Actinocorallia herbida: one gene and its partner. The protein of the gene in region 1 interacts with the protein of each later gene in a pairwise test. Links are inferred from orthologs where the notes say so. Each region holds a gene or a part of one and is shown on either strand. Other genes may lie near its edges. The genes, in order: EDD29_RS23730 and EDD29_RS17905.

Region 1 (9,428 bases):
CGGCACCGTGCGTGAGGAGCCGACCGGCCCCCACCCGCTGCGCCAGGTCGCGGCCCTGCTGTCCGGGCTTCCCTGGCGGCGCGCCTACGGCTGGGCCGCGTTCGAGCTGGCCCACCTGCTGCACGGCTCCGCCGCCGCGGCCGGATCCGGCACGCTGCTCCACCTGCTCGTCCCCGAGCGCGAGATCGTGCTCGGCCCCGACGGGGCGGTGGACGCCTCCGGCGAAGGAACCCGCGCCGAGTACGCCGCGGCCCTCGCCGACCCCGCGCCCCCCGCCGCCCCGCCGCACGATCCCGCCCCCTTCCGCGAGGTCGGCGCCGACGCCTACAAGGCCGCCGTGTCCAGGGCCGTCGCGGACATCAACGCCGGCCTGCTGGAGAAGGTCATCCTCTCCCGCGTCGTGCCCGTCCCCGGCGAGATCGACCTGCCCGCGACCTACGTCGCCGGGCGGCGCGGCAACGACCCGGCCCGGTCCTTCCTGCTCGACCTCGGCGGCGTCCGCGCCGCGGGGTTCAGCCCGGAGACCGTCACCGAGGTCGCCCCCGACGGGTCGGTCTCCACCCAGCCGCTCGCGGGGACCCGCAGCCTCGTCGGCGACCCGGAGACCGACCTCGCGCACCGCCGCGAACTGCTCGCCGACCCCAAGGAGGTCTTCGAGCACGCCATCTCCGTCCGGCTCGCCCAGGACGAGCTGCGCGGGCTGTGCCGCGACGGCTCCCTGCACGTGTCGGAGTTCCTCGACGTGAAGGAGCGCGGCAGCGTCCAGCATCTCGCGTCGCGGGTGTCGGGCGTCCTCGCCGATGGCGTCGGCCCCTGGGACGCGCTCGCCGCGCTGTTCCCGGCGGTCACCGCCTCGGGCATTCCCAAGCCGCCCGCCCTCGACCTCATCGCCCGGCACGAGAGCGAGCCGCGCGGCCTCTACAGCGGCGCGGTCTTCGCCGCGGACGCCGACGGGGGACTCGACGCCGCGCTCGTGCTGCGCTCGGTCTACTCGCGCGACGGCCGGACCTGGCTGCGGGCGGGCGCGGGCGTCGTCGCGATGTCCACGCCGGAGCGGGAGCTGGAGGAGACGAACGAGAAGCTGCTCAGCGTCTCCCGCTTCCTCGTCCCGGCGGCGGCCCCGGCGGCCCCGGAGGTCGAGGGGCCCGACCTGTCCGAGGGCGCGCTGCGCGTCCTGGCCGCCAGGCTGACCGAGGAAGAGCCCGAGGACATCGAGCTCGACGACAACCTCTTCGAGCTCGGCCTCGACTCGATCTCGCTGATGAAGGTCGTCGGGACCTGGCGGCAGGCCGGGGTGGAGGTGAGCTTCGCCGAGCTGGCCGAGCACCCTACGCTCGACGGCTGGACCAAGCTGCTGGCCGCGCGCCGTCCCGCGGCCGTGCCGGAACCCGGGCCCGAGCCCGTGGCGGCCGGCGCGTCCGCCGACGATGACGGGACCTTCCCCCTCGCCGTCCTCCAGCACGCCTACTGGGTGGGCCGTGGCTCGGGCCAGCGGCTCGGCGGAGTCGCCGCCCACCTCTACACCGAGTTCGACGGCGCCGAGGTCGACCCCGCACGGCTGCGCGCCGCGATCGAGCGGCTCGTCGCCCGGCACGCGATGCTGCGCGTCGTCGTCACCGACAACGGTCGCCAGCACGTCGCGGAGACCTCGGGGTGGCGCGGGCTCACCGTGCACGACCTGCGCGGTCTCCCCGGCGCCGAGCGAGAGGCGGAACTCGCCGCGATCCGCGACCGGTACTCCCACCAGATGCTGGACATCGAGGCGGGCGAGGTGTTCGCCACCGCGCTGACCCTGCTGCCCGGCGGCCGGACCCGGCTGCACCTGGACGTCGACATGGTCGCCGCCGACGCCGTCAGCTACCGCATCCTGCTCGCCGACCTCGCCCGCTTCTACGCCGACCCGGACGCGGGCCTACCACCGCTCGCCTACGACTACCCGTCCTATCGCGCGGCCCGTCCCGCCGCCCGCGCCGAGTCCGCGCGGCGCGCCGCCGAGTGGTGGCGCGACCGGCTGCCGTCCCTGCCCGGCGCGCCCGACCTGCCCCGCACACCGCACGCCCCCGACGGGCCGCCGCGGGTCACCCGCCGCGCGGTCACGCTGACGGCCGGGGAGAAGGCCGCGCTCGAGACCGCGGCGCGCGCCCACGGCGTCACCCCCGCGATGGCCGTGGCGAGCGCGTTCGCCGAGGTGATCGGGGCGTGGAGCGCCGAGCCGCGCTTCCTGCTCAACGTGCCGCTGTTCGACCGCGAGCCGGTCCACCCGGACGTCGCGGGCCTGGTCGGCGACTTCACCGGGTCGGTCCTGCTGGAGGTGGACCTCTCGGCGCCCGAGGCGTTCGCCGACCGGGCCCGGCGGGTCCAGGCCCGGATGCACGCCGACACCGCGCACGCCGACTACACCGGGGTCGAGGTGCTGCGCGACCTCACCCGCCTGCACGGCGAGCAGGTCCTCGCGCCCGTGGTGTTCACCAGCGCGCTGGGTCTCGGCGAGCTCTTCGACGCCGAGGTGCGCGGGCGGTTCGGCGAGCCCGCCTGGATCATCTCCCAGGGCCCGCAGGTGCTGCTGGACGCCCAGATCACCGAGCTGAACGGCGGGCTGCTCGTCAACTGGGACTGCCGGGAGGACGAACTGGCGGACGGCGTCGCGGACGCCATGTTCGCCGCGTTCACCGGCCTCGTCCGCAGGCTCGCCGCCGATCCCGCCGCCTGGCGGGAGGCCGCCGGAGGGTTCCTGCCCGAGGGCCAGCGCGAGCGCCGCGCCCGCGTCAACGCCACCGACCGGCCCCGCTCCGGCGCGCTGCTGCACCACGGGTTCTTCGCCCGTGCCCGCACCGCGCCGGACGCGCCCGCGCTGCTCGGCGCGGAGACCGTCACCTACGGGGAGCTGGCCGACCGGGCGCTGCGCGTCGCCGGGGCGCTGACCGCGCGCGGCGTGCGGCCGGGCGATCCCGTGGCGGTGACGCTGCCCAAGGGGCCGGACCAGGTCGCCGCGGTCCTCGGTGTGCTGGCCGCCGGGGCGGCCTACGTCCCGATCGGGGTGGAGCAGCCGGAGGCGCGCGCCGCCCGGATCGCCGCCCGCACCGGCCACCGGGTCGTCCTCGCCGAGACGGGCGGGCCGGAGACCCTTCGGCCGGCCGAGGCGCTGACGGCCGCGCCGCTCGCCGGGCCCCTCGCGGTTCCGGAGGAGACGACCGCCTACATCCTGTTCACCTCGGGCTCGACCGGCGAGCCGAAGGGCGTCGAGGTCCCGCACCGCGCGGCGATGGCCACGATCGAGGACCTGATCGACCGGTACGGGCTCGGCCCCGCGGACCGGACGCTCGGGCTGTCCGCGCTGGACTTCGACCTGTCGGTGTTCGACCTGTTCGCCCCGCTGTCGGTGGGCGGCGCGGTCGTGCCCGTCACCGAGGACCGGCGGGACGCCGAGGGCTGGGGCGCGCTCGTCGCCGAACACGGCGTCACGATCCTCAACTGCGTGCCCGCGCTGCTCGACATGCTGCTCGCCGCCGGCGTACCGCTCGGCTCGACGCTGCGCGCGGTGCTGCTCGGCGGCGACCGGGTCGGCACCGATCTGCCCGCCCGGCTCGCCGCGGCCGCGCCCCGCTGCCGGTTCACCGCGCTCGGCGGCACCACCGAGACCGCCATCCACTCGACCTTCCTCGAGGTCGCCGGGGACGTCCCGGCCGACTGGCACTCGGTGCCCTACGGCGTCCCGCTGGGCAATGTGCGCTGCCGCGTCGTGGACGCCGCGGGGACCGACCGGCCCGACTGGGTGCCCGGCGAGCTGTGGATCGGCGGCGCGGGCGTCGCGCACGGCTACCGCGCCGATCCCGCGCGCACCGCCGACCGGTTCGTCGAACACGAGGGCGGCCGCTGGTACCGGACGGGCGACCTCGCGCGCTACCGGCCCGACGGCGGCCTCGAGTTCCTCGGCCGCCGCGACGATCAGGTGAAGATCCGGGGCTTCCGGATCGAGCTGGGCGAGGTCGAGGCCGCGCTGGCCGCCGACCCCGAGGCGTCCGCCGCGGCGGCGGCGATCGTCGGCACGGGCTCCGCGCCCGTCCTCGGCGCGGCGGTGGTCCCGGTCCCGGGCGCGCCCGAAGGCGTCGCCGCGCGGATCGCCGAGCGGGCGCGCGGTCTGCTCCCGCCGCACATGGTGCCGGGCCGGATCACCGTGCTCGACGCCCTGCCGCTCACCCCCAACCGCAAGATCGACCGCAGGGCCGTCGCCGCCGCGCTCGCGGCCGAGGCCGGCGGCCCGGACCGGGGGCCCGCCCCGTCCGGCGCACTGGAGGAGGTCATCGCGCTCGTCTGGCGGCAGACGCTCGGCCTGGACGGGCTCGGCGCCCGCGAGGAGTACTTCGCGGTCGGCGGCGACTCGGTCCTGGCGACCGCGATCATCGCCCGGCTGCGCGACCTGCTGGACACCGCGTCCCTCTCGGTCCGCGCGCTGTTCGGCGCGCCGACCGTCGCCGGGCTCGCCGCCGCGCTGGTGCGCGGCCAGGCGAGGCCGGGACGGCTCGAGGAGATCGCCGCGGTGGTCTGGGAGATCGAGTCGATGACCGACGCCGAGGTGCTGGCGCTGATGGACGAGGAGGGCGCGGCGTGACCGGCCTGCTGGAAGGGACCGTCGGCTGGCCCGAGGAGACCGCGCGCGCCTACCGCGCGGCCGGGCTGTGGCGCGGCGAGACGCTCGGCGGGCTGCTCGCCGCCTGGGCGAAGCGCTCCGGTGACGCGACCGCGGTCGTGTCCGGCGACGAGCGGCTGAGCTACCGGGACCTGGACCGGCGCGCGGCCGAGCGGGCCGCGGGCCTGCTCGCGCTGGGCGTCCGGTCCGGCGACCGCCTCGTGGTGCAGCTGCCGAACACCGCCGAGTTCGTCGTCCTGCTGTTCGGGCTGCTGCGGATCGGCGCGGTGCCGGTGCTGGCGCTGCCCGCGCACCGCCGCACCGAGATCCTGCACCTCGCCGAGCTGTCGCAGGCCGTCGGATACGTCATCGCCGACGTCCGGGAGGGCTTCGACTACCGGGACCTGGCCGCCGAGGTCGTCGCGGCGGTGCCGAGCGTCAGGCAGGTCCTCGTCCTCGGCGACCCGGGGCCCTACACGGCGCTCGCCGACGTGTCCGGCGACCCGGCCGGGCCGGAGGACGCCGTGCCCGTCGCGCCCTCGGACGTCGCGGTGCTGCTCATCTCCGGCGGCACCACCGGACGGCCCAAGCTCATCCCGCGCACCCACGACGACTACGCCTACAACGCGCGCGCCGCCGCCGAGGTGTGCGGGCTGACCGAGGCCGACCGCTACCTCGTCGCCCTGCCCGTCGCGCACAACTTCCCGCTCGCATGTCCCGGCGTGCTCGGCGTGCTCGGCGTGGGCGGCACCCTCGTCATGACCGAGAGCCCCAGCCCCGACACCGCGTTCGCGCTGGTCGAGCGCGAGCGGGTCACCGTCACCGCGCTGGTGCCGCCGCTCGCCCGGCTGTGGGCCGACGCCGCGGCCTGGTCGCGGCTCGACCTGTCGAGCCTGCGCCTGGTCCAGGTCGGCGGGGCCAAGTGCGACACCGACCTCGCGCGGCGGCTGCCCGGCGCGCTCGGCTGCGACCTCCAGCAGGTGTTCGGCATGGCCGAGGGCCTGCTCAACTTCACCCGCGCCGACGATCCCTTCGAGACCGTCGCGACGACCCAGGGCCGCCCGCTCAGCCCGTCCGACGAGGTCCGCGTGGTGGACCCCGACGACGGCTCCGACGTCCCGGACGGCGAGATCGGCGAACTCCTCACCCGCGGCCCCTACACGCTGCGCGGCTACTACCGGGCCGAGGCGTACAACACCACGGCCTTCACCCCCGACGGCTTCTTCCGCACCGGAGACCTCGTGCGCCGCACCCCGACCGGGCACCTCGTCGTCGAGGGGCGGATCAAGGACGTGGTGAACCGGGGCGGCGAGAAGGTCCCGGCGACCGAGCTGGAGGACCTGCTCCTCGCCCACCCCGCCGTCGGTCTCGCCGCGGTCATCGGTCTGCCCGACGCCGACCTGGGCGAGCGGCTGTGCGCCGTCGTCGTCCCGGCCGCCGGAGCCGAGCGGCCGCCCAGGCTCAAAGAACTCAAGGCCCACCTGACGGCGCTGGGCGTGGCCCGGTTCAAGCTGCCCGACCGCCTGGTCGTGCTGCCCGAACTGCCCCTCACCGCCGTCGGCAAGATCAGCAAGCGGGACCTCGTCGCCCGCCTCACCAGTGAAGAAGGGCCCCGTCCGTGAGCACCCAGGACTCCGCGGCCCTGCGCCGCGCGCTGCTGCGCCGCCGCCTGGCCGAACGCGACCTCGCCGACGCGCCCGCCGCGGCCGTCGCCCCGGCCGGCGGCGCGCTGCCCGTCGCGGGCGGACAGCACCGCATGTGGTCGCTCCAGCAGCTCGACCCCGCCACCACCGGCTACAACGTCCGCATCGCGCTCGACCTGACCGGCCCGCTCGACGCCGACGCGCTCATCGCCGCGGTCCACGGCCTCGTCGCCCGGCACGACATCCTGCGCACCACCTACCGGATGGGCGAGGACGGCCGGGTCCGCCAGGTCGTCCACCCCGAACTGCCGCCCGTCGTGGACCGCCGCGCCGCGGCCCCCGCAGTGGTCGGCGACCTGTGCGCCGCGCTCGCGGCCTCCCCGTTCGACCTCGCCGCGGACTCCCCGCTGCGCGTCGGCCTCTACGTGACGGGCCCGGACACCGCGACGTTCCTCGTGGTCGCCCACCACATCGCCTGGGACGACGGCACGTCCGCCGTCTTCTACGGCGAGCTCCTCGCCCTCTACCGGGGTGTCGCGCTCCCGCCCGCGCGGCAGTTCGCCGAGGTCGCCCTCGCCATGCCCGCGCCGGACGCCGAGGCGGGGCTGGCGCACTGGCGGGGCGTGCTCGAACCGCTGCCCGAGCCGCTGGCGCTGCCGGACCTCACCGGCGCCGACCGGTCGGCGGGCGGCACCGACCAGGCGCGCGGCCTGCTGCCGGGCACCGCCGCGCGGGTCCGCGGCCTCGCCCGCGAGCGCGGCACGACCGTGTTCATGGTGCTCCTGGCCGCGGTCACCGAACTGCTGCACCGGCACACCGGCGCGGCCGACCTCGTCATCGGCGCGCCCGTCGTCAACCGGGACGTCCCGGGCGGCGACGAGGTCATCGGCTACCTCGGCAACACGATCCCGCTGCGGATGACCGTCGCGCCCGACGACACCTTCGCGACCCTCCTCGCCCGCGCCAAGGCCGTCTGCGTCGGCGCCTACACCCACCAGGACCTCGACCTCGACGAGGTCGCCCGGGCCGTCGACCCCGACCGGACCCGCGCGGCGACGGGCCTGTTCTCGGTCGTGCTGTCGCTGCGCGCGCCCGTCCTGGAGCCCTTCCGGGCCGCCGGACTCGCCGTCGCGCGCCGTCACGTGCCCGGCGACGACGTGCGCTTCGACCTGACCGTCGCGGTCGAGACCGACGGCGACGACCTGTCCGTCGAGGCCAACCACCCGGCCGCGTCCGGCGCGGCCGAGGCCGTCACCGGCATGCTCGGCCACCTCGACGCGCTGCTGGACGCCCTGCTCGCCGAGCCCGACCGGCCGCTGCGCGCGCTGGAGGCGCTGCCCGAACGCGCCCGGCTGCTCGGCGAGTGCAACGCGACGGACGGCTTCCCGGTGGAGGAGCGGCCGTTCACCGAGCTGTTCGCGGAACGCCGCGCCGCGGCGCCCGACGCGGTCGCCGTCCTCGACGACGGCGTGCCGACCACCTATGCCGAACTCGATGAGCGCGCGGCGAGGCTGGCCCGGCTGCTCGTCGCGCACGGCGCGGGCCCGGAGACGCTCGTGGCGCTGGGCGTGCCGCGCTCGGCCGCCATGGTCGAGGCGGTCCTGGCCATCGCCAAGGCCGGCGCCGCCTACGTGCCCGTGGACCCGGCCTACCCGGCCGACCGGATCGCGCTCATGCTGTCGGACGCCCGGCCCGCGCTGCTGGTCACCACCGCCGAGGCGGCCTCCGCGCTCCCCGCCGGGCCGCCTGTCCTCCTGCTGGACGACCCGGCGACCCGGGCCCGCCTCGCCGGGCTGTCCGGCGCCGACCTCACCGACGCCGACCGGACCGCGCCGCTGCTGCCCGACCACCCGGCCTACGTCATCTACACCTCGGGCTCCACCGGCACCCCCAAGGGGGTCGTCGTCTCCCAGCGGGCGCTGAGCGCGCACCTCGGCTGGGCGCTGCGCCGCTTCCCCGGCCTCACCGGGCACACCCTCGTGCACTCCTCGCTGTCCTTCGACTTCACCGTCACCCCGCTCCAGGGCACCCTCGCCGCGGGCGGCACGGTCGAGCCGTGCGAGCCCGAGGGGCTGGGGAGCGCGGCGGGCGCGGCGACCTTCCTGAAGATCACGCCGAGCCATCTGCCGCTGCTGCCGTCGGTCCGCTTCGCCGGCGCAGGGCCGCGCACCCTCGTCATCGCGGGCGAGGAACTGCGCGGGGAGGCGCTGGAGCGATGGCGTCCGGCCGCCGGACTCGACGTGATCAACGAGTACGGGCCGACCGAGACGACCGTCGGCTGCCTCCTGCACCCGGTGCCGCTGACGGACGGAGAGCCCGTCGCGACGGGCTCGGTGCCCGTCGGCTCGCCCGTCGACCACACCGTCTGCCATGTGCTGGACGACGCGCTGCGGCTCGCGCCCGTCGGCGCGCCCGGCGAGCTGTACGTCGGGGGCGTGCAGCTCGCCCGCGGCTACCTCGACCGGCCCGGCCAGACCGCGACCCGGTTCGTCGCCGACCCGTTCGGGGCACCCGGCGCGAGGCTGTACCGGACCGGCGACCTCGTGCGGAGGCTGCCGTCCGGGGCGCTGGAGTTCCTCGGCAGGGCCGACGAGCAGGTGAAGATCCGGGGCTTCCGGATCGAGCCCGGCGAGATCCAGGCGGTGCTGCTCGGGCATCCGTCGGTCGCCGAGGCGGTCGTGGCGGCCCGCGACGACGGCCCGTCCGGCCGGTACCTCGCGGCCTACGTCGTCGCGGCCGAAGGCACGGTCCCCGAGGCCGAGGCGCTGCGCGCGCACGTGGCCGCCGTGCTGCCCGAGCACTTCGTGCCCGCCGCCTTCACCGTGCTGGACGCGCTGCCGCTGTCGCCGTCCGGAAAGGCGGACAAGCGCGCCCTTCCCAAGCCGTCCTTCGGCGAGGAAGAGGCCGCCGACGGCCCGGCGAGGGAGCCCGCGACGGCGGCGGAGGCGGCCCTCGCCCGGCTGTTCGCCGACGTCCTCGGCCGCCCCGCGGTCGGCCTGGACGAGTCGTTCTTCGCGCTCGGCGGCGACAGCATCGTCGCCATCCGGCTCGTCGGACGGGCCCGCAAGGAGGGGTGGAAGATCACCCCGCGCGAGGTGTTCGCGCACCGGACCGTCACCGAACTCGCCCGCGTCGCGGTCCCCCTGGACGCCGAGCCC
Region 2 (9,527 bases), 1.4 Mb from region 1 along the record:
AGACGGTGGACGACGCCGCGGTCCTCGTCGGTTCCTGGATGGAGGAGGCCGAGGCGGCGGGCCTGCCGATGCATCTGGAGACCCACCGGTACACGCTCACGAACGACCTTGGCTTCACCGCCCGGCTCGTCGAGCGGGTCCCGGAGGTGCGGCTCGCGCTCGACCTGTCCCACTACGTCGTGGGCAACGAGCTGCCCGACCTCGACGAACCCCGGGTCGAGGAGCAGATCGCGACGCTGCTCGCGCACGGGGGGTCGGTGCAGGGCCGGGTCGCCACGCGCGAGCAGATCCAGGTCCCGCTGGCCTTCCCCCAGCACGCCCCGGCCGTCGCGCGGTTCCGCCGCTGGTGGGAGCGCGCGTTCGCCGCGTGGCGGGAGCGCGGCGAGAACGACGACTGCGTCTTCCTGTGCGAACTGGGCACCCTGCCCTACCCGGTCACCGGCCCGGACGGCCGGGAGCTGTCCGACCGGTGGGCGGAGTCCCTGGTCCTGCGCTCCTGGGCCGAGGAACTGTTCGCCGAGACCGTGCCCGCATGAGCGTCCCCACCGACCCCCTCGTCCCGCACCGGGACGGGGCGACCGCCCGATTCCCGCGCCTCGCGGGCCCCAGCACCAGGACCGGTAAATGAGCGATTTCACCGAGCTTCCCATCATCGATATCAGCGGAGACCCGCAGGAGGCGGCCGAGCGTCTCGGCCGCGCCGCCCGCGAGGTCGGCTTCATGTACGTCAGCGGCCACGGCGTCGCCCCCGAGCTGTTCATCGCCCTGGAGGACGCGGCGGACCGGTTCTTCGCGCTGCCGGACCAGGAGAAGAGGCACAGCTGGATCCGGCTCTCGCCCAACCACCGGGGCTACGTGCCCGAGGGAGAGGAGGTCTTCTCCGGCGGCACCGTCGACCGCAAGGAGGCGTTCAACCTGGCCCTCGACCTGCCCGCCGACGATCCGGACCGCCTCGCCGGCGTCCCGCTGCTCGGCCCCAACCTCTGGCCCGAGCTGGCGGGCTTCCGCGAGGCCGCGAGCGCCTACTACGCGGCGGTGCTCGACGTCGGCAAGCGCCTGTTCCGGCTGTTCGCGCTGGCCCTCGGCGAGGATCCCGAGCTGTTCGCCCGGCACGTCACCAAGGCGCCCAGCGCGCTGCGGATGATCCACTACCCGTACGACGCCGACGCCGTCGACCGTCCGGGCATCGGCGCGCACACCGACTACGAGTGCTTCACCCTGCTCCACCCGACCGCGCCCGGCCTGGAGGTGCTCAACGGCGCGGGGGAGTGGATCGACGCCCCGCCGGTGGACGGCGCCTTCGTCGTCAACATCGGCGACATGCTCGAGCTGTGGACCAACGGCGAGTTCGTGTCCACGACGCACCGCGTCCGCAAGGTGCAGGAGGAGCGCTACTCCTTCCCGCTCTTCTTCAACGTCGACTACTTCACGCCGGTGGAGCCTTTGCCCAGGTTCGTCACCCCCGACCGGCCTGCACGCGCCGGCCTCGTGGCCGGTGAGCACCTGTGGGCGCAGATCATCCAGAGCTACGACTACCTCAAGGCGCGGGTCGCGGCGGGCGAGCTCCGGCTGCCCGAAGGCGCGCACGCCCAGGCCTCCGGCTTCGGCCGTCCCATCACCGACTGACCAAGCCCTCAGGGAGGCACCACGATGTCAGGCAACCCCCCGACGAGCGGCATCGAGCGGCGCGGTATCGACACCGTCCCCGCCGCCGAACGCTCCTACTCCCCGCGCAGCATCTTCGCGGTCCTCTACGGCTCCGACCTGACGTTCGGCGTGATCGTGGTCGGCGCGCTGCCCATCGCCTTCGGGCTCGGCTGGTGGGCCGCCTTCTGGGCGATCCTCGCCGGCGGTGCGCTCGGCGGGCTGGTGCTCGCCCCGATGGGCCTGTTCGGCCCGCGCACCGGCACCAACAACGCGGTCTCCAGCGGCGCCCACTTCGGTGTCGGCGGCCGGTTCATCGGCACCATGCTGTCCCTGTTCTCCGCGTTCGGATTCGTCGCGGTGACCCTCTGGACCAGCGGCGACGCGCTCGTCTCCACGCTGGGGCGGATCTTCGGCTTCGAGGCCGGGGCCCCTGCCCGCGCGGTCGGCTACGCCCTGATCGCGATGCTGGTGCTGCTGGTGTCGATCTGGGGCATCCACGCGCTGCTCAAGGTGCAGAGCCGGATCATGGTCCCGATCATGACCGTCGTGATGCTCGCCGGCGTGATCGCCTTCGCGCCGGACTTCACGGCGGGGACGACGAGCGACGAGCCGCTGCTCGGCGGCTTCTGGCCGACCTGGACGCTGAGCGCCCTGGTCGTGGCCTCGACCGTCATCTCCTACGGACCGTTCATCGGCGACTGGGCCCGCTACATCGACCCGGATGAACACTCCACTGCCTCCGTCGTCGCCGCGACCGGCTTCGGGGGGTTCGCCGGGATCGCCCTGCCGTCCCTGTGGGGCGCGTTCATCGCGTCCTCGCTTCCCGCGTCCGCGACCGGCGTCTTCGTCCCCGACCTCGTCGCCGCCTCTCCCGCCTGGTACCTGCCGGGCATCATCCTGCTCGGCCTCGTCGCGGGCTGCGCCCAGGCCGCGGTCGGTCTGTACGGGACGGGCCTGGACACCTCGTCGCTGATCCCGCGGCTCAGCCGGGTCACCGCCACCGCGGCGATCGCGGTCGTCGCCGTCGCGTTCGTGTACCTCGGCGCCTTCGTCTGGGACGCCGCCGCGGCCGTCAGCGCGTTCCTCATCCTGCTCGTCATCGTGACGACGCCCTGGATCGTGATCCTGACCATCGGCTACGTCGTCCGGCGCGGCCACTACCACCCCGACGACCTCCAGGTCTTCACCCGCGGCCAGCGGGGCGGCCGGTACTGGTTCACCGCCGGGTTCAACTGGCGGGCGGTGGCGGCGTGGCTGCCCGCGTCCGTCATCGGCGTCCTGTTCGGCGCCGCGCCGCCGGTCTTCACCGGTCCGTGGGCGAACGCGGCGGGCGGCGTCGACCTGAGCTTCCTGTCGGCCGGGCTGACGGCGGCCGTGCTGTACACGGTGTTCCTGGTCGTCGCACCGGAACCGGCCTATGTCCACGGGCCGCGGGGCCCCCGCTTCGGCTCGGCCAACGCGGCCGAGGAGCCGCGCCCCCTCGCCGACGCGGTCGCCCGCTGACCGGCCGAAGAGAGAAAGAGGAGAGCATGAGTCTCGCAGGCAGCAAGATCATCGTCACCGGGGCCGCACAGGGCCTGGGCCGGGCGCACTGCGCCGAACTGTGCGCGCAGGGCGCCCTCGTCGGCGCGATCGACCTGGACGCCGACCTGCTCGCCAAGACGGGCGCCGACCTCGGGATCGCGACGGCCGTCGCGGACGTGTCGGCCCGCGACCAGGTGGAGCAGGCCGTGGCCCGGCTCGCGGCCGAACTCGACGGCATCGACGCCGTCGTGTCCAACGCGGGAACGATCCACACCGTCCAGGGGTTGGCCGACACCGACGACGCGGACTGGGAACGGACCTTCGCCGTCCACGTCGGCGGCGCCCGCAACCTGATCCGGGCCGCGCTGCCCTGGCTGCGGCGCAGCGCGGCGCCCCGCATCGTCGTCATCTCCTCGATGTGGGCGCAGCGCGGGCCGGGCTTCGGCCACGCCTACTGCGCGGCCAAGGGGGCGCTCGTCTCCTTCGCCCGGAACCTGGCGGTCGAACTGGGCCCCGAGGGCATCAACGTCAACTCGGTGGCGCCCGGCAGCGTCCCGACGCGGATGGCCGCCGACTACGGCCCCGCGGAGATCGCCGAGGACTGCAGATCGATCCCGCTGGGCCGCTGGGGGGACGCGGCCGAGATCTCCAGGGTCGTCGCCTTCCTGGCCTCCCCGGCCGCCTCCTACGTGACCGGCCAGGACCTCGCGGTCAACGGCGGGCAGGTGATCGCGTGAGCCGCAGGCCGCTGGGGCGCACGGGGCTGGCCGTCTCGCCGGTCGCGCTCGGCACGATGCAGTTCGGCTGGACGGTCCCCGACGTCGCCGCGTTCCGGATCCTGGACGCCTACGCGGAGATGGGTGGCAACCTCATCGACACCGCGAACATGTACGGCGGCGACCAGAGCGTCGAGTCCTTCGCGGTCAGCCGGCCCTTCGTCGGCGTCAGCGAGGACATCGTCGGACGGTGGCTGGCAGACCGGGGCCTGCGGGATCGGATGGTCGTCGAGACCAAGGTGAGAGCCCGCATGTGGGAGGGCGAGGACGGCGAGGGCCTCACCCGGCGGCACATCGTCCGGGCCGTCGAGGACAGCCTGCGCAGGCTGCGCACCGACCACGTGGACGTCCTGTACGCGCACTGGCCCGACCCTGACGCCGACCCGGACTGGCTCGACGTCTTCGGCGAACTCCAGGCCGCCGGGAAGATCGGCCACGCCGCGACGTCCAACTTCTGTGGCTTCGCCGATTTCGGCGACCAACTGACGCCGCTGCTGGAGTCGGCCACCCGGGTCGCGGTGGAGCAGCCGCGCTACAACCTGCTCAACCGGGCCGAGTACGAGGACCGGCTCCAGGCCGTCGCGGTGCGGGAGGGGCTCGGCATCGTCACCTACTCCAGCCTCGCCAGCGGCTTCCTGGCCGGGGCGCACCGGCCGGACGACTCCGGCGGCGCCGCTCGCGGCGGGTTCGTCGAGCAGTACCGCACGCCCGAGGGCTGGGCCCTGCTGGCGGCGCTGGACGAGATCGCCGCCGCGCGCACGACGTCCGTCGCGTCCGTGTCCCTGGCGTGGACCCTGGCCCAGCCCGGGGTCACCGCGACGATCGTCGGCCCGGACACCATCGGGCAGCTCGCCGAGGCATGGCAGGCGGCCAACCTCACCCTGACCCCGGCCGAGCTGGACAGATTGGACAGGCTCTCCTGGAGTGCGTCCGCACCGGAATTCGTGGAGTGGTGAACATGATCGACAACCCGCCGCCGTGGCCCGGCGGCGCCCGCTGCGCCGCCGCCGTCACCTTCGACGTCGACGCCGAGAGCTCCCTGTTCGCGGCGCTGCCCGACACGGCGCACCGGCGCGTCTCGGCCCTGTCGTACTTCGGCTACGACCAGATCGCGGTCCCGCGCATCACCCGCGAGTACCGCAGGCTCGGGATCGAGCAGACCTTCTTCGTCCCGGCCTGGTGCATGGAACGCTACCCGGCCGTCCTGGAGAGCATCCTGGACGGCGGCCACGAGATCGGCCTGCACGGCTACATCCACGAGCTCTCCTACGAGCACTCCTCGATCGAGCAGGAACGGGACTGGCTCGGCCGCAGCCTGGAACTCGCCGAGCGGCTCACCGGAAAGCGCCCTTCCGGCTGGCGGGCCCCGACCTACGGGTTCTCCGAGCACACCGCGCGGGTGCTGGCCGAAGCCGGATTCCGCTACGACTCGAGCCTCATGGGCGACGACGTCCCGTATCTGCTGGACACCCCCGCCGGAAGCATCGTCGAGCTGCCGGTCGACTGGGCCAACGACGACTGGCCCCAGTACGTGCAGAGCTTCGAGTTCGACTACTACGCCACCACCCGCGCCCCCGACCGCGCCATGGAGGTCTTCCGCGCCGAAGTCGACGCTGCCCGTGCCTACGGCGGCCTGTGGATCGGGGTCTGGCACCCCGCCGTCACCGGACGGCCCGCCCGCTTCACCCGCGTCGTCGCGCTGCTGGAGGAACTCCTTTCGGCCGGCGACGTCTGGGTGGCGACGCTGGACGAGATCGCCAGGCACGTCGAAGGCCTGATCGCACGCGGCGAATGGACGCCGCGGAGCCAGCGGATGCCTCCCTATCCCGGGCCCGTCCCGGCCGCACTCGACGTCACCGGACACTGACGAAAGGACCGACCATGCGACCGAATGTCCACCCGGAAGGCCGGGTCATCGGCCAGGTCGACGCGCTGGAGGTGCCGCGGTTCGCGGGCCCCTCCACCTTCGCCCGGCTGCCCCGACTCGACCAGGTCACCGCCCACGACGTCGCCGTCGTCGGGGTACCGTTCGACTCGGGCGTCTCCTACCGGCCCGGCGCGCGGTTCGGCCCCTCCGCCGTACGCCAGGGGTCGCGCCTGCTCAAGCCCTACAACCCGGCGCAGGACGTGATGCCGTTCGCCGCGCAGCAGGTCGTCGACGCCGGGGACATCGCCTGCAACCCCTTCGACATCTCCGCGGCCCTGGGCCAGATCGAGACGGGCCTGCGGGAGCTGACCGGAGACGGCGCCAAGGCCGTCACGATCGGCGGCGACCACACGATCGCACTGCCCGCCCTGCGCGCCGCCCACGCGCTGCACGGCCCGATCGCCCTGATCCACTTCGACGCCCATCTGGACACCTGGGACACCTACTTCGGCGAGCCGTACACCCACGGCACGCCGTTCCGCCGCGCCGCCGAGGAGGGCCTCCTCCTGCGTGACGCGTCCGCCCACGTCGGAATCCGCGGACCCCTCTACGACCCCCGAGACCTGGAGGACGACGCCCGTTTCGGCTTCACCATCGTGCACTGCGCGGAATTCGACCTCCTCGGCGCCCGCGGCGTCGCCGAACGCGTCCGCGCCCGGGTCCAGGACGCCCCCGTCTACGTCTCCGTTGACATCGACGTCCTCGATCCCGCCCATGCCCCCGGCACCGGCACCCCCGAGATCGGCGGCATGACCGGCCGTGAACTCCTGACAGTGCTCCGCGGCCTGTCCGGCCTCAACATCATCGGCGGCGACGTGGTCGAGACCTCCCCCGCCTACGACCACGCCGAACTCACCTCGGTCGCCGCCGCCACCGTCGTCTACGAAATCCTCTCCCTCCTCTGCCCGACCCCCCGATGACCGTCCGACCCGAGGAAGCCCTGGTCGTCAGGTCGACGCCCAGGGCCTCCGACCTGCCGTGGGTCCCGGCTTCCCGTTGACGACCGACGGGGGCCGGCCGGCGCAGAGGTAGGGGCGGGAGAGGGCGAGGGACCACCAGACCCAGGGCTCGCCGCGGCGCCATCCCCAGGCGCTCAGCAGCACGATCGCCACGCCCGCGGACATCAGTGCCCCGCCCCGGCCCGCCCGGTCGTGGGCGATGAAGGGCAGCAGGTGGCGGCTCGCGGCTTCGAGGGCGTCGGCGTCGTGCGGAGGAAGGCCACAGCACTCGGCACGAACACGTGGGTGAGCCCGACGACGGACACGGCGGCGCCGCCGACGAACAGCCCGAAACCCGTGACGATCATGAGGAGCCGGCCCAGCAGGGCCCGCCGGCGCTGGGGTTCGGGGCCTTCGGCCGCGAGCGTCCACCGGGGACGGGCGGGCGCCCGGCGGACGGCGAGGACGAACATCGGGAAGAGCACGACGGCGACCGCGGTGTGCAGCGGCTCAACGAACCCGAATTACAGGAGGTAGAAGAAGGTCGGGAACACGATGCCGCCGGAGGCCAGGTAGGCGTCGCGCGCCGGCGCCGGGGGTACCACCGCGCCCAGCCGGCAAGCCACGGCGACGCCGGATCACGGCCCTCCTCGACATCGGCGTCACACCCTATTCCCGACCTGGGCCTCCACCCTCACCCGGGACGGCGGGAGGTGCGGGCGCCGGGGTCGGCGCCCGCACCGGGCGCGGCGGTTCGCGTTGGCTTCCTACGGGGCCTGCGCCAAGGAAGTACCCGACCCGGACCCGCCGGCTGAGCCACGGTGCGGAGGCACTTCCACACGGCGTACCCCTTACGGGACGGCGGGGGCGCTGACCGGGCGGGATGGCGGATGGGCTGCGGGTGGGTGCCAATCGCGGGGCGGGCAGTGTGTGTCCGGTCTCGTAGAGCGGGGGTGGGGGCTGGCCCACTCTGGGACCCGTTCGAGCGCGGGACGCCGGAAAGGCGGCGGACGCGCGGAGGTCGGGTGGCCGGAGGCGGCGATGCGGGCGTCAGGCGGGGTGCGTCACGGCGCGGACGAGCCGCGGCCAGACGCGGTGCAGTTCGCGCTGCCAGGACGGCCAGTCGTGGGTTCCGTCGCGGTAGAGGTGGGTCTCGATGGGGATGCCGAGGGCGCGGAGCCGTCTCAGGAACGGGCGGATCGTCGAGCGGACGATCGGTTCGGCGAGGTTCGCGGGGCTCCAGGGGGCGGGCGGGTCGAGCGGGCCGGGGCGGCCGGTGAGACCGCAGGACAGGTAGAGGGCGGTGCCGCGCAGGCCCTCGGCCAGGTGCAGCGGGTCGGCGGCGCGCCAGTGCCGGTCGTGCAGGAGCGGGACGCCCCACATGTCGAACGGGTCGACGCGGCCGGCGATGCCCGTGGCGGCGAGCAGGGTGAGGGCGGCGGGCGGGGTGCGGATCGTGCACGGGCCGCTCAGCGCCGCCGCGAACCGGAAGCGGCCGGGATGGGCGGCGGCGCTGAGCAGCGCGCCGTAGCCGCCTCCGGAGACGCCGGCGACCGCCCGGATCTCGGAGGCTTGGAACCGCTCGCGCATGAGCGCGTGCAGGTCATGGACGTGGAAGGTCTGCCATTGCGGGCCGCGCCTCCAGTCGGCGTAGCCACCGGCCCGGCCGCCGTCCGGCATGGCGATGACGACGTCGTCGGCACGGCTGAGCTCGGTGATGTCGGTGTGCCTGAGCCAGGAGGAGGAGTCGTCGAGCCCGCCGTGGTGGAGCGTCACCAGCGGCCACGGCCCGCCCCCCGGCGACCAGTCGTGGGGCAACAGCACATGGATGTTCAGTTCCGCGCCCGGCACCGCGTCGGCGTGCACGGTCAGCCGCCTGAGCCGGTCGTTCGGCTTCGCCTCATCGAGGATCTCGATTCCCATGGTCGGCGATTCTCGCGGCCCGGAGCACGCGGAACACCGTAGGAAAAGGAGAAAAACCGCCCGTGAGAGCTCAGTTTCCGCGCCTTGGCGGGCGCGTTCGTCGGCCTGCGGAAAAGCCGTCGGCCAGGCGGCTCGGAGGCGTCGCGCCCGGTCCCGGGAGCGCGTCGTGATCGCCGGTCTCGTCGCCGTCGTCGCCCTGTGCATGACGGCCAACGCGCTACGGCTGCGCGCCCGATTGCGCGGCCTTCGTCCACTCCCGCCCTGCCCCTCGGGCACCGGTGCCGGAGAGGAGACGGACTTCGTGCTGCTCGCCGCGGCGGGCGTCGAGGTGGCGCCCGAGGTCGTGCGGGACGCCGAGCGGTACGCCGGGGAGCACGGGCTCGGGCTGGTCGATCTGCTGCCGCGCGACCTGTCCGTCGACGGGGCGCTCGACCTGGCCCGTCATCTGGACTTCCGCGCCTACCGCGCCGACCCCTTCGGGATGGGGCGCGGAGCCTGCCACGCCGTCCTCGCCTCGCGGCAGGCGGTGCGGGACGCCGGGATCGCGACGGGCACGGACCTGGACCCCGACGAGCTCGGCGCGGCCACGGCCCGGCTCAAGCTCTGCACCGGTGGCGCCGACATCGTCGTGGCCGCCGTGCGCGGCGGGGACCGGACCGCCTTCCGCCGGGCGCGGCTTCGCGCGCTCGCGCTGGTGATCCCGCAGACCCTCGCCCTGCCGCAGACCCTGTTCGCCGCCGCGGGCGGGTACCTGCTGGTCGTCGCCGGGCTGCTCCTCGCGCCGGTGCCCGG

The links.
Region 2: the proteins of EDD29_RS23730 (region 1) and EDD29_RS17905 interact in binary tests that used the Escherichia coli proteins (3 or more experiments, as listed by UniProt). The link is inferred for Actinocorallia herbida from one-to-one orthologs.

What each region holds. Positions count from the first base shown.
Region 1 is NZ_RJKE01000001.1:5,225,041-5,234,468, reverse strand. The notes cover bases 4,080-6,931. They hold EDD29_RS23730 ((2,3-dihydroxybenzoyl)adenylate synthase), read left to right. Parts: upstream 4,080-4,614; coding sequence 4,615-6,249; downstream 6,250-6,931. Other genes in these bases: EDD29_RS23725 (non-ribosomal peptide synthetase), read left to right, coding at 6,246-6,931; EDD29_RS23735 (salicylate synthase), read left to right, coding at 4,080-4,609. Outside these bases: more of EDD29_RS23735, read left to right, coding at 1-4,079; more of EDD29_RS23725, read left to right, coding at 6,932-9,428. UniProt on the Escherichia coli protein: Involved in the biosynthesis of the siderophore enterobactin (enterochelin), which is a macrocyclic trimeric lactone of N-(2,3-dihydroxybenzoyl)-serine.
Region 2 is NZ_RJKE01000001.1:3,854,822-3,864,348, forward strand. The notes cover bases 2,092-5,042. They hold EDD29_RS17905 (SDR family NAD(P)-dependent oxidoreductase), read left to right. Parts: upstream 2,092-3,176; coding sequence 3,177-3,908; downstream 3,909-5,042. Other genes in these bases: EDD29_RS17900 (purine-cytosine permease family protein), read left to right, coding at 2,092-3,150; EDD29_RS17910 (aldo/keto reductase), read left to right, coding at 3,905-4,903; EDD29_RS17915 (polysaccharide deacetylase family protein), read left to right, coding at 4,906-5,042. Outside these bases: EDD29_RS17890 (sugar phosphate isomerase/epimerase family protein), read left to right, coding at 1-536; EDD29_RS17895 (isopenicillin N synthase family dioxygenase), read left to right, coding at 625-1,626; more of EDD29_RS17900, read left to right, coding at 1,651-2,091; more of EDD29_RS17915, read left to right, coding at 5,043-5,814; speB (agmatinase), read left to right, coding at 5,829-6,794; EDD29_RS46340 (hypothetical protein), read right to left, coding at 6,822-6,998; EDD29_RS46345 (hypothetical protein), read right to left, coding at 6,998-7,297; EDD29_RS17930 (alpha/beta hydrolase), read right to left, coding at 7,863-8,735; EDD29_RS17935 (class I SAM-dependent methyltransferase), read left to right, coding at 8,902-9,527. UniProt on the Escherichia coli protein: Involved in the biosynthesis of the siderophore enterobactin (enterochelin), which is a macrocyclic trimeric lactone of N-(2,3-dihydroxybenzoyl)-serine.